One region of the Arthrobacter sp. BF1 genome, then DNA from elsewhere that is predicted to be linked to it. Evidence: riboswitches for the same ligand, from Rfam matches in the RefSeq annotation. Region 1 holds a riboswitch; each other region holds the start of a gene.
What was found. Region 1 has a riboswitch for cyclic di-AMP ahead of AC1MCD_RS03875 (M23 family metallopeptidase). Riboswitches for the same ligand answer to the same signal wherever they lie in the genome.
Positions count from the first base shown of each region.

Region 2: another riboswitch for cyclic di-AMP. It lies ahead of AC1MCD_RS10885 (LysM peptidoglycan-binding domain-containing protein); the one in region 1 lies ahead of AC1MCD_RS03875 (M23 family metallopeptidase).
Region 3: another riboswitch for cyclic di-AMP. It lies ahead of AC1MCD_RS03050 (aggregation-promoting factor C-terminal-like domain-containing protein); the one in region 1 lies ahead of AC1MCD_RS03875 (M23 family metallopeptidase).

Region 1 is NZ_CM155271.1:804,926-809,195, forward strand. Features, by position in the region: gene serC (phosphoserine transaminase) at 1-419, opposite strand, end outside; gene AC1MCD_RS03870 (iron-dependent transcriptional repressor DtxR) at 696-1,388, shown strand; cyclic di-AMP (ydaO/yuaA leader) riboswitch at 1,593-1,811, shown strand; gene AC1MCD_RS03875 (M23 family metallopeptidase) at 1,815-2,642, shown strand; cyclic di-AMP (ydaO/yuaA leader) riboswitch at 2,792-2,952, shown strand; gene AC1MCD_RS03880 (C40 family peptidase) at 3,023-3,694, shown strand; gene AC1MCD_RS03885 (NlpC/P60 family protein) at 3,867-4,270, shown strand, end outside.
Region 2 is NZ_CM155271.1:2,319,174-2,323,443, forward strand. Features, by position in the region: gene AC1MCD_RS10875 (coiled-coil domain-containing protein) at 1-925, opposite strand, end outside; gene AC1MCD_RS10880 (nuclear transport factor 2 family protein) at 963-1,382, opposite strand; cyclic di-AMP (ydaO/yuaA leader) riboswitch at 1,733-1,897, shown strand; gene AC1MCD_RS10885 (LysM peptidoglycan-binding domain-containing protein) at 1,901-2,722, shown strand; gene AC1MCD_RS10890 (dienelactone hydrolase family protein) at 2,789-3,763, opposite strand; gene AC1MCD_RS10895 (ribonuclease Z) at 3,845-4,270, opposite strand, start outside.
Region 3 is NZ_CM155271.1:630,424-634,693, forward strand. Features, by position in the region: gene AC1MCD_RS03035 (phosphatase PAP2 family protein) at 1-279, shown strand, start outside; gene upp (uracil phosphoribosyltransferase) at 321-956, shown strand; gene AC1MCD_RS03045 (VOC family protein) at 1,019-1,399, shown strand; gene AC1MCD_RS03050 (aggregation-promoting factor C-terminal-like domain-containing protein) at 1,478-2,170, opposite strand; cyclic di-AMP (ydaO/yuaA leader) riboswitch at 2,176-2,335, opposite strand; gene AC1MCD_RS03055 (sensor histidine kinase) at 2,429-3,961, opposite strand; gene AC1MCD_RS03060 (response regulator transcription factor) at 3,973-4,270, opposite strand, start outside.

The sequences.
Region 1 (4,270 bases):
CCGGCCTCCGCCTGGGCCGCCGGGCGGGTGCCGGGCTCGGACTTGATGATGGTGGAGGCTTCGAGGAAGGGCGCCTTGTTGGTGGCCGAGGCGAACTTGGAGCCGAACTCGCCGAACGACAGGTGCTGGGCCTTCTTTTCCACCAGGCCGAAGGCCGCGATGTCCCAGAACGCTGTGGAGCCGCCGACCCCCAGGACAACCTCGTAGCCCTCCGGGGCGCGGAAGAACTGGCTGAGGCCCTCACGGACGGAACCCACCAGGTTCTTGACGGGCGCCTGGCGGTGGGAAGTACCGAGGATGGTCCGGGACGCTGCGGACAGTGCTTCAATCTGCTCCGGCCTGACCTTGGATGGTCCCGCGCCGAAGCGTCCGTCCTTGGGCAGGAGGTCGGCAGGAATAGTGATGCTGGTTTCGCTCACAAGGGCTCCAATTCGGCATGGACGGGGTTGGCGTCCGGGACGGTGGGGTGGCCGGCAGTCAGTGACGGCTGCAACGAGGGCCGCTTTTATTCTGCCTGAAACCTTTGATCGGGCGGCAACCGGCACCGTCATAGTCTGGTCAGTGAGACGATTCGCGGCGCCCCGCGATTATCCGGACAAATTCAAAATAGGCTAAGCTTTTTACTGGACCTCGCTGCGGCTTGAACGCGATACGGTGGGTCAACGCAAGGTACTGTGCTCGAGGAGCTGAGCTGGATGACGGATCTGATCGATACCACGGAGATGTATCTTCGAACCATTTTGGAGCTTGAAGAAGAGAACATCGTTGCTCTTCGCGCACGCATCGCCGAGCGGCTGCGCCACTCGGGACCCACGGTGTCCCAGACCGTCGGCCGGATGGAACGTGACGGACTGGTTGTAGTGTCCGGGGACCGTCATTTGGAACTCACGGAGACCGGCCGCAAACGCGCCACCGAGGTGATGCGCAAACACCGGCTCGCGGAGCGGCTCCTGGCTGATGTGATTGGCCTGGACTGGGCTTACGTTCATGATGAAGCGTGCCGCTGGGAGCACGTGATGAGCGAACGGGTTGAACGGCGCATCTACCAACTCCTTGACCACCCCACCAAGTCGCCCTACGGCAACCCCATCCCCGGTCTGGCAGCGCTCGGCGGGGCGGCAGCCGTGCCCGAAGCTGGTGTGATTAATCTCGTTGAGGCCATGCGCGGATACGGGCCGGCGTCGACTGTGACGGTCAGCAGACTGGCCGAGCCCATCCAGGTGGAACCTGAGTTGCTGGTACAGCTGGATGAGGGTGGAATCAGGCCCGGCGCGGCGGTCTCGCTGGAGCGCGTGGGTGAGTACATTTCCGTACGGGTCCCGGGGATCGAGGGCGCGCTCGAGCTGCCCCCGGAAGTTGCTGCCCACGTTTTCGTCTCCGTCAGCTGACACCCACCGCAACCCGGTGAAGGCAGCCCGGTGAAGGCAGCCCGGTGAAGCGGGCCTATGGCGCTGCCGTTCCACTTCGGCGTTAGCGCACCTTCTGCCGTATGGCAAATATAACGGAATTGTTACTGTCCGTTTTGATCGCCTATAGTTTAAAACCAAGCGTCGATATAAAAGCGTTACCTGATCTGGAGCCGAGCTCTGCCAGCGGATCGGGTGCACGAATCACTAACTGGCAGAGGCGGGGGAACCACAACCGGCAGTCGCAAGGCTGCCTTGGGGTGAAGTCCGTCAGCAGCAAGCCTCTTCCAGCGAAGGATCCTCACGGGATAGTTCTGCGCCAAGTGCTTGCAGCGGCGGACCGGGTCTATGAACTCTCTGACCCGAATCCGACAGCTAACTTCGCAGGCTATCCAGAGAGGAACATTCTTGACCACGCAATACTCCAGGGGCCGCCGCCGGGCGGCAGGCCCCGCTTTGGCGCCTCGCGCGGCTGAGGATTCCACCGCGGAGAGGCCCCGTGATCCGCAGCGCGAAGCGCGCCGCCGCCGCCGGGGTGCGTTCCGGCAGGTCACCGAATTCGCGTCCGCCAGCGGCGTTGGGCAGAAGGCCGGCATCGCCCTCGCTGCAACGGGCCTGGTCCTGACCGTGACCGTTCCGGTGACGGGCCCGGTCATGGCGGACCAGCAGCCTGGCCACTCCGTTTCGGCCGTGTCGGCCGCCCCGCAGCCTGAGATTTCCGCCGAAGCCGCCGCGCAGATTGACTTCAGCCGCTCGGCTGTTGTTACCCAGGGCGACCCGGACGGCAAGCTGAAGCAGCTGTTGAGCGCACAGTCGGCAGGATCCATCACCCGTGCGGCCTCCGCAGGGAGCCTGGGTGCGCCGCTCGCCCAGCTGGTCACCGCTTCACCGTTCGGCTTTCGGGTCAGCCCCATCACCGGCGGCACCGGTGACTTCCACCGGGGCCAGGACTACGTGGCCCAGTGCGGGACCTCAGTCCTGGCTGCAGCCAGCGGCACCGTGACGTTCGTCGGCTGGCACCAGTACGGCGGCGGCAACCGCGTTGTAGTGGATCACGGCAACGGCCTGGAAACCACGTACAACCACTTGTCGTCCGCCACCGTTTCGGTTGGCCAGACTGTGAGCCGCGGCCAGGTGGTGGCCCTCAGCGGCACCACGGGCGCTTCCACGGGCTGCCACCTCCACTTCGAGGTTCAGGTCAACGGCGAAGTTGTTGACCCCACAGGCTGGCTCTGAGTCCAAATGATGGCCAACTCTCAAATCACAGTGACATGCCGTGACCTGAATGTGACATTGGCTCTGAACTCCTGTACCGTCTAAAGCGCGTCAACTTTTCCGAAGTTGACGTTCTTGAGTGGATTGCCTAGCTCTGCCACCGCTCAAGGTCCGTTCGCATGACATCGTCTGGCAGGGGCGGGGGAACCAATTTTGGTCTTCGATTCTGAAGGCCTTGGGGTTAAGTCGCAAAGCTTCCCAGGAAGCAGCGCGGCCGGGTGACTCCCATCCGAATCCGACAGCTCACCTCGCAGGCATTGGGAGAGGCTACCTTCGTGTCTTCACGCCATAATTCTGCGCGCCACCGTGCGCAAACGGTTCGCACCAACCCCTTGGGCTCCGTGTCCAAGGCCGTTAGTGCAAATGCCGGGACCGTAGGTCGCCAGGCTGCTGTCATCGCAGCCGCGTCAGGTCTCATCCTGACCATGGGGCTTCCGGCCAACGCCGCGGACACCACCGCTGGTGTGTCCGCATCCACCGAGTCCGGGTCCGCGCAGGCTGCGCTTGCCGTGACCGCCGCACCCACGGCCACCGTTTCCTTCGAGCGCCCGGTAGTCAAGACCACCGCCGCGCCCGTGATTGAGCGGGTCCGTGCACAGTCCACGGCTGCGGAAACGGCAACCCGGGCTGCTGACGCAACCAAGGATGCCCCGGCCAAGCTTGCGGACAGTGTTTCCTCCGCAGCAGCGTCGGGCCTGGCAGCCATCGCCTACACCGGAATCGGCCACCCCTACCTCTGGGGCGGCACCACTCCCAATGGCTGGGACTGCTCCGGCTTCACCCAGTGGGTTTACGCCCAGGCCGGCATCAGCATTCCCCGCACGAACGCCTGGACTGCCATGCGGCCCACCTCCACCCCGTCCCCCGGTGACCTGGTCATGCAGAACGGTGGAGCCCACGTGGGCATCTACGTCGGCAACGGCATGATGATCAGCGCGCTGAACCCCGGACAGGGCACCCTGCTGCACGCCGCTGCAGCAACGGGCACGTCCTCGTTCTTCACCCTGGGCTGATAGTCCTCACCCCGGGCTAGTCCGTCCTCCGGACTTCCTCCCCGTTTCTTCCCTGGAAACTCTTCGCTAAATCCCCGTTCGGGGCGTGCCGGCGTACCCCCAAGATGCCGGCGCGTCCAAAGCCCTTGGGCTGCCTTCGCGGTCCTGAGGAACACGAAAGAGAGAATATTTAATGACTACACGTGCAACTGTTGCACGGCACCGCGCCGAGGTCACCAAGACCAACTCGCTGGCTGTCATTGCCAAGGCAGTCGGCGACAACGCCGGCGGCATGGGCCGTCAGGCCGCGGTTATCGCCGCTGCTTCCGGCCTGGTTCTGACTAGCGGTATCGCGGCCAACGCCGCCGACACCAACGTTCAGCATGAAGCGGCCCCCAGCTTTGAGGTTGGGACGGCAGCACCGGCCGTTATTTCGGCTGAATCCACCATTGCCATCTCCTACGAGAAGCCGGCGGTCACCACCACGCCGGCTCCGGTTGAAGAGCCCGAGCCCGTTGTTGAGGCGCCGGCCGCTCCGGCTGCAACCGCAGCCCAGCCTGCGGCAACCATCAAGGTGGCCGCTTCCGCCCCCGCTGC
Region 2 (4,270 bases), 1.5 Mb from region 1:
GACTCTCCGCCGGAGGTACTGGAGCAGGAACTCCGGGAGCCGGGTTCGGGGGTGCCGGGTTCGCCGGGGCCTGGGCAGCAGCCTTGGCCGCGGCATCAGCCTGCCGGCGTGCCTGCTCCTCCGCTGCCGCCCTTTTGGCGGCCTGCGACAGCTCGTAGGCAGCGAGGGCAGCCTGGCCTTGCCGGAATTCTCCTTCCACTGCTGCGGTGGTTCCCTTGAGTGAGGCGAGCTGGGCGGTGAGTTCATCGCTGTGCTGCTGTTGCTCCGCGACCTGCTGCGACACCGCACGCTGGGCTGCCTGTGCTGAGCCAAGCTTTGCTTCGGCAATTCCGGCCAGCCGTTCACGCTCCGTCTTTGCGGCACGCTCCTGCTCGGCCAGCGCTGCCGAGATTTGTTCCGACTCCGCTGACTTGTGGACCAGTAACGCCGTCTTGTCACTGACGATCCGGACGATGTCCAGGCCGTGGAGGCTGTTGGTCTGCAAGGCGTCCAGCGCCATGAAAAATCCCATGTTTGTGCCACCGGTCTTGTAGGACTGCACGGCGAGGGCCCCGATCTCCTTCTTGTGCCGGCTCGATTCCGCCTGGGCATGGGCCACCTGCGCAGCCAGGGCCTCCACCCGGGAGCTGGCCGCCTGAAGTGCGGACTGTGCCACAGCGTAATCGGCAGCAGCGGTTACGGCGGCATTGCCCAGCGCCTCGGCCTGGGTTTGCAGGCCACCGAGCAGGTCCCCGATTCTGGTGACTTCAGCGGCCGTGCCGGCCTCACTTTGCTTGGCCTTCTCCACGTCCTGCCAGGAAGGAAACCCACCGGGAGGCGCCTCGTCGGCGGCGTGCGCGGGCAGGAAGGAGAACGATGCGGCCACAGCCAGGGCGAGTACTGCCGCGACACCGGGCAGCCGCACTTTTTGTGCAAACGGGGACATAGTTCGTGAGCTTACCGGGCAAACCGCCGCCCGGGAGTTAACCGCCGGCAGTGCGGGGCCGGCGTCCGGACAGCGACTGGACCGCCTGTTCAATATCGATCCACGCGCGTTCGACGTCTTCCAGGTACAGCCGGCCGGCTGTAATCAGTCCGTCTTCCACTTCGAACAGCGCCACCCCGCGCACCTGAAACGGCTGGCCGTCCGTGCGGGTGCCAGTCCATGTCCATTCGACCCAGGTGGTGTTTCCGTCGTCAACAGTGCGCCTCACTTCCGACCGGAAGTCCGGGATTCCGGCGAACATGGCCTCCCAGTTGGCATGCATCTGCGCTCGGCCCGTGAAGGCCCGCCCGGGATGCGCGGGCTGTTCGCTTCGGTAGTTTTCGTGGAAGAGCGCCGCGGCGGCTTCAAGGTCATGGGCATTTAGTGCCGTAAAGAGCTGATTCAGAACATCGCTCATGGCGTCCCTCTCTCGCCTTCAGAACCACCCTTGGTGCCGTCCCGGCGCGGCACCGGGATGGGGGCTCACGAACCATTATCGGTGCTTTGAAGACCTTCCGGCGTCTTTATTTTGAGATACAACCATCAGTTAGATGACCTGACCGGGCATATACGGATGCCGGGCCGTGACCTGCATGGTCGTGGCTTACGGATGAAAAATCCAACGACTTGGCTGGGTGAATTCCGGCCCTACATTCCGTTATCGGAATGTGACATTCGGGAAAAGCGGCGGTTATGGTCGATAGGTGCCCTGGTTCAAAGCCGGGACATTCCCGTCAGTATGCCGAGCCCTGCCACTGACCCGGGACCCCAGACGCAATGCAACTGGCAGGGACGGGGGAACCACGTTTCCACGGCCTATTGAGGCCTTGGGGTTAAGTCGGCATTCGTCCCGTCCCTAACGACGGCGATCCCGGCCGGGTCTCTCCAACCCGAACCCGACAGCTCACCCCGCAGGCATGGGAGAGGCAATCAACCATGTCCAAGAAGTACACTGCCGCACGCCACCGTGCAGCCACCACCACCACGTCCCGCGCCCTGATGATCGGACGGCCGGCCCTTGTAGTCGCTGCCGCATCCGGACTGTTTTTCGGCGTCAGCGCACCGGCTCACGCCGGCGTCCACGGACCTGACGATTCCGGAACAGCCATTGCACAGGGCCAGGTCAGCGCACCGGCCGCAGCCGTGGCTCCGGCCCCTGCAGCGGCAGCAGCCAATGTCCACACCGTCGTTTCCGGCGACACCCTCGGCCAGATCTCCGCGGCTAACGGCGTAGCACTCAACGACGTCCTGGCCGCCAATGGCCTGTCGCTGACGTCGATCATCTACCCGGGCGACCAGATCCAGCTCCCCGCCGCCGGGCAGGCCTTTGCGGCACCCGCAGCGGCTCCGGCACCAGCACCGGCAGCCAAGGCCGTCGCGGCCCCGGCCGCTCCCACCAACACCGGCATCAAGCTGGCGTCAACCTCGGCTCCGGCCCAGGCCCCGGCCGGCTCAGCAGGCTCCGCAATCCTGGCCAACGCCTACTCCCAGCTCGGTGTACAGCAGGACTGCACCGCCATGGTGGAGAAGGCACTGCGCTCAGTCGGCAAGAGTGTTGGAGACCTGGCTCCCGGCCAGTTCTTCCAGTACGGAAACGTTGTTGGCACACCTGCCCCGGGTGACCTGGTAATCACCGCCGGACACGTCGGCGTCTTCGCCGGCAACGGCCAGGTTGTCAGCGGAGGCGTGGACGGTTTCAAGACCGAGGTCCACTCCATCAGCTGGCTCCAGGGCGCATCCTTCGTCCGCGTAGCGTGATCCCGGCCGGTTGGACGGCGGCGCGCGGCACCCGGCCGCCCGCCGTCGTCGGCCGCTGCTGCATACTCACACGTGCTGCCCGAACCAGGACAGCATGTCATTCCAGGCAGCAGTCGCCTGGGTCTGGTTATAGCGCTCCCCGGTGTCATTGTGGAAGGCGTGGTCCACGCCCGGGTAAACAGTGAGCTGATGCGTCACCCTGGTGGCGTCGAGGGCATCGCGGAGGGCCGGCATCGCGCCGGTAATACGCTTGTCGAGCTCGGCGTACACCCCTAGTACGGCAGCTTTGATGGCCGGCACCTTGTTCAGGTCAGGGGCCGGCCCGTAAAACGCCGCGGTGGCTTTCAGGCCGGGCAGCTCGGTAGCCGTCTGCCAGGTGATGCCGCCGCCGAAACAGTACCCGTTCATGGCGATGCGTCCGGACTCCACAAAGTCCTGACCCTGCAGGTAGTCAAAGGCCGCAGCGAAGTCGGCAACATGCCGTGCTGGCCCGGCACTGGTCAGTGCCCCGGAAATCGCGTCCGGATCGAGGCTGGCGGTGCCTCCTTCCCTGCTCAGCAGGTCCAGGGCCAGCGCCGCATAACCGGCTTTGGCGAACCGGCGCGCCACGTCCTTGATGTGCGGTGTCAGCCCGCGGTTCTCGTGGCAGACCAGCACTGCCGGGCCCGCTGCACCTGAATCCGGCCGGGCGAGGCAACCACTGATGTCAGTGCCGCCGGCGGCGAACCGGACTGTCGCCGTCGTCAATCCTGCGGCGCCCTCGGGGACGGACAGCGGGCTCTTCGCCCCCGGTACCGGTCCCGCAGCGGCGCCCGTGCCCGCCGTCGAGGCTGAGGGCGCCGGCGTGGGCATCGGGTCGGTGCTGCGCGGGACTTCCTCCGGCGTGCAGCCCACCAGCAACATCGCGGCCGACGCGGCGGCCATGCTGCCCGTGATGAAGGCGACCCGCCGCGTGAAGGTCCGCTGCGTCATAGCACCGGCACGGTAATCATCGAAGAATTCCTCGATCAGGTACCGTTCAAACTTTCCAAGCCGGACCATGGCAGGCCTCCTCGCGTGAGGCTCACATCCTGCTCCGAAGCACGCCGTCCTGCAAGGGGCACACAACATTTCCGGCCCCGCCTAGGGCAGCCGCCGCCGTTTCGGGAAGGCGATCCGGTCCAGGTCGTTGACTGCCATAACTGTTGAGCCGCGAGCGCGGCCCCGTGCCTGGTCCTCGAGTTGCGTCACGTCGTCGCCGTACCGCGAAGAGAAGTGAGTAAGGATCAGCGTGCCGACGGCGGCGCTGGCCGCTAACTCCCCCGCCTGCCCTGCGGTGAGGTGGGAGTACTGCCTGGCAAGCTCGCCGTCATCGTCACTGAACGTCGACTCGGCCACCAACAGATCAACCCCGTCCGCCAGGTCCTCGGCACCCGCGCAAGGTGCCGTGTCCATCACGAACGCGAAGCTCTGGCCCGGCCGGGGAACGCTCACGTCCTCCAGGCGGACACCGCCGAGAACTCCCGTTCGCTGCAGGCGCCCCACGTCAGCGCCCTGGATCCCGGCCGC
Region 3 (4,270 bases), 170 kb from region 1:
GTTCTTGTCTACATCATGTGCCTCCAGTTTGAGATGACCTGGGCGCGCATCACCGCCATCGCTGCCGGCGTGGTCTTCATCATCGCCATGGGCCTGAGCCGCGTTTTCCTGGGCCACCACTGGATGACCGACGTTATGGCCGGCTGGTTCCTCGGGCTCGCCTGGGTGGGAATAGTGATCCTGGCCCATCGGCTTTTCCATGTACTCCGGAAACGCGAGCACGCCGGTCCGGCACCCACATTCGAGCACCACGCCATCCGGGACGATCAGCCCAGCTGATTCCGGGCAGGGCCGCCCTGCCCGGATGATAGTTTTGACCCATGCGCACTCTTGTTGTGGACCACCCGCTGGTCGCCCATAAGCTCACCGTCCTGCGGGACAAAAACACCCCGTCTCCGGTCTTCCGGATGCTGACGGAAGAGCTGGTGACACTGCTCGCGTACGAGGCCACCCGCGATGTGCGCACCCAGGATGTGACCATCGAAACGCCGGTTAGCACCACCGTGGGCACCGCCTTCACCAAGCCCACGCCGCTGGTGGTTCCCATCCTGCGCGCCGGCCTTGGCATGCTCGAGGGCATGACCAAACTGGTCCCCACAGCCGAGGTGGGTTTCCTGGGCATGGCCCGCGACGAGGAAACGCTGGACATCATCACCTACGCCGAACGCCTGCCGGAGGACCTCACCGACCGGCAGATCTTTGTCCTGGACCCCATGCTGGCCACCGGCGGCACCCTGCGCGAAGCCATCAAATTCCTCTTTAAGCGCGGCGCCTCGGATGTCACCTGCATCTGCCTCCTGGCCGCGCCGGAAGGCCTGGCGAAGCTGGAAGAAGAACTTGCTGACGCCAACGTCACCATTGTCCTGGCCTCCATCGACGAAAAGCTCAACGAGAAGTCATACATTGTGCCGGGACTCGGCGATGCAGGAGACCGCCTCTACGGCATCGCCGGTTAGATTCCCGGGCGCAAGGGCAACGGGGCCTTCCGGATTCAGGAGCCCGCCGCTAGCCTGTGCGAATGGACTGGAAACTCGAACTTGTCTTTGTCCCTGTATCCGACGTGGACCGCGCCAAGGATTTCTACGTCAACAAGGTGGGCTTCAACGCTGACTACGACGAGCGGCCCGGCGACGGGATCCGCTTTGTCCAGCTGACACCGCCCGGCTCCGCCTGCTCGATCTGCATTGGCGAGGGTCTCAATGACGCCCCGCCGGGCACCGCCCCCAGCCTGCAGATGGTAGTCAGCGACATCCAGGCCGCCCACCACCACCTCAAGAGCAACGGGGTGGACGTGAGTGACGTGGATGTCCAGGACTGGGGCCACTTTGTCTACTTTGCGGATCCCGACGGAAACAAGTGGGCCGTGCAGTACATTCCGGGCCGCGAGTCCCAAAGCTAATTCATCCGGACACAGCAGCAGGCCCTGAACCGGGGGGACTCAGGGCCTGCTGCGGTACGGATCCGGGGAGAACCGGGTTTAGTACCAGTTGTTCGACAGGTGGAAGTTCAGCGCGCCGCACGGCGACTGGTAACGCTCCTGGATGTAATTCAGGCCCCAGTTGATCTGCGTGCGGTAGTTGGTGAGGTAGTCCGCGCCGGCGCTCGCCATCTTCTCGGCGGGCAGCGATTGGACGATGCCATACGCACCGCTGCTGGCGTTGGTCGCCGTGGTGGTCCAGTCGGATTCCTTGGTCCACAGCGTCTGCAGGCACTGCATCTGGTCCGGGGCCCAGCCGTAGCTGGCCAGCTGGCCGGCGGCGTAGGCCTGGGCACCGGCGGGGTCGTTGACGGCCACAACAGGAGCAGGCTCCGGCGCGGGGGCCGGTGCGGCCTCGGGTGCGGGGGCCGGTGCCGGAACGGGGGCCGGTGCGGGCTCGGCGGCCTGCGGGGCAACGCTGATTTCAGGAGCCGCAGGTGCCGGCACAGACTTGGCCTGCATCTCGGCCTTTTCCATCGTCAGTGGCGACTCGATCTCGGCAGTGGACATTTTCTGGGTGTCGCTGACCGCTGTGAGGCTGCCGGATTCGGACGCCTGGCCCGCTGCACCCAGCCCGATCAGGAGGGCGCACGCTGTGCCGAGCACGGCAACGCGCTGTCCCAGGGAGGGAATTCGGTTGCGAAGTTTGTTTGACCCGTTATGCGGGCGTGTTTCTACCTTGGATTCAGACATGATGGATCGCCTCTCACACCTGCGGAGTTAGCTGTCGGGTTCGGATGAGGGCATCCGGCCACACGGAAACATCACGTGCTGGCTTCACCCCAAGGACACTTGGGTCCGGGACTCTGGGTCCCCCGCCTCTGCCTCGATCGATCGGGAATCCGGGAAGCGGCAGAGCTTGGCGTCATCCGGATGTGCGGCCCGAACGGGATCCGCACTCTATCGACGGTACAGGAGCGTGGCGCTTAAGTCACATTTTGGTAACGAGCATCACGACGTCGGCGTGTTGGCTTGCGGTGCGCCGACTCCAGTGGGGAGGTGGAGCGCGAACTGGGTGCAGCCGGGTTTCGACGTCACCTCCACTGTGCCCCCGTGCGCCTCAACAATGGACTGCACGATGGACAGGCCCAGGCCGCTGGTGCCTTCTGCGGCCCCGGCGCCGGAACCCGGCGCCGTGCTTTTGCGGGCTGCGTCTGCGCGGGCGAAGCGGGCGAAAGCGTGGTCTACGAATTCGGGTGGGATGCCCGCGCCGTCGTCCGTCACGGTCACCACAGCGCGGCCGTCCTCTGACGTCCGCACGCTGGTGACCACGGTGGTCCCCGGCGCCGTGTGCTTGCGCGCGTTGGAAAGCAGGTTGACCAGCACTTGGCGCAGCTTCGACGCATCGCCGTTGACTGAGAGCGGCTCGTCGGGGAGTTCCAGATGCCAGTTATGGTCCGGGGCTATCACCTTCTCATCGCTGACCGCCTCGATCACGAGCTGCGTCAGGTCAACCTCGCCGAGTTTCAGGGCTTGCCCCTCGTCCAGCCGGGCCAGCAGGAGCAGATCCTCCACGAGTGTGGTCATGCGCTCGGACTGGCTCTGCACCCTCGCGAGCGACTTCCTGCCGTCCGGGGTGAAGTTCTCCGTCATCCGCATCAGCTCCGTGTAGCCGCGGATGGCCGTCAGGGGAGTCCGCAGTTCATGGGAGGCGTCCGCGACGAACTGCCGCACCTTGGTTTCGCTTCGTTGACGCGCCTCAAGTGCGCTGGAAACGTTGTCCAACATCAGATTCAGGGCATGGCCGACGCTGCCCACCTCGGTTCCGGGGTTGGCGTTCGACGGCGGGACGCGCACGGCCAGTGCCACCTCGCCGGCGTCCAGCGGAAGCCGCGCCACCCGTGTCGCAACCTCGGAAAGCTGCTCCAGCGGCTGCATGGTGCGCCGGATGAGCACCGTCCCCGCCAGACCGATCAGCAACAGCCCGCCAAGGGAAACAAACACGAAGGTCCATACAAGTGACGCCAGGGTGCTTTCCTTGGCATCCAACGGAAGTCCCGTGACCAAAACGTCACCGAAGCCCGTTTCCACGGCCACAATCCGGTAATCCCCGTTGGACAGCTGGCGGTCCACAGGATTGCCGTTTCGGGCCAGCGCGAGCAGGGCCTGCTTATCTTCCGTGCTGAGCGCAGAGCGCGTAGCGTCCGAGTCCAGGTAACCGCCGCTGTTGATCTGGCCGTTCAAGATGCGCGCATTGAGTGTTCCCACGCTCTGCCCCCGGGCATCGAGCGGGTCCCTACCGTTGAAGCCACCTCCACCCTGGGGCCGGCCGGGATCGTTCGAGCGGTTGGCTGCCTGGCTCAGCTGCTGATCCAGCTGCCTCGTGAGAAAGGAATCCATCGAGGCATAACTGAACAGTCCCACCGCACCGCAGATTGCCACCAGCAGGGCCATGGCCAGCAGGATCAGGCGGGTGCGCAGGTGCCAGGTGGCTGGTTTCAGCCAGCTGCGGCCCGGATGCGGGGTAACTTGTTGCGCGGACATGGCCTGCCGCGCTATTCGGCGGGCTTGATGACGTAGCCGGCACCCCGCACGGTATGGATCATGGGCGGGTGCACCGCGTCCACCTTTTTGCGCAGGTAGGAAATGTAGAGTTCCACGATGTTCGCCTGGCCGCCGAAGTCGTAGTTCCACACTCGGTCCAGGATCTGGGCTTTGCTGATCACGCGCTTGGGGTTCTCCATCAGGTACCGGAGCAGCTCGAACTGGGTTGCCGTGAGCTGCAGGTCGTCCCCGGCGCGTGTGACTTCGCGCGTATCGACGTTGAGGACAAGATCGCCCACCACCAGCTCG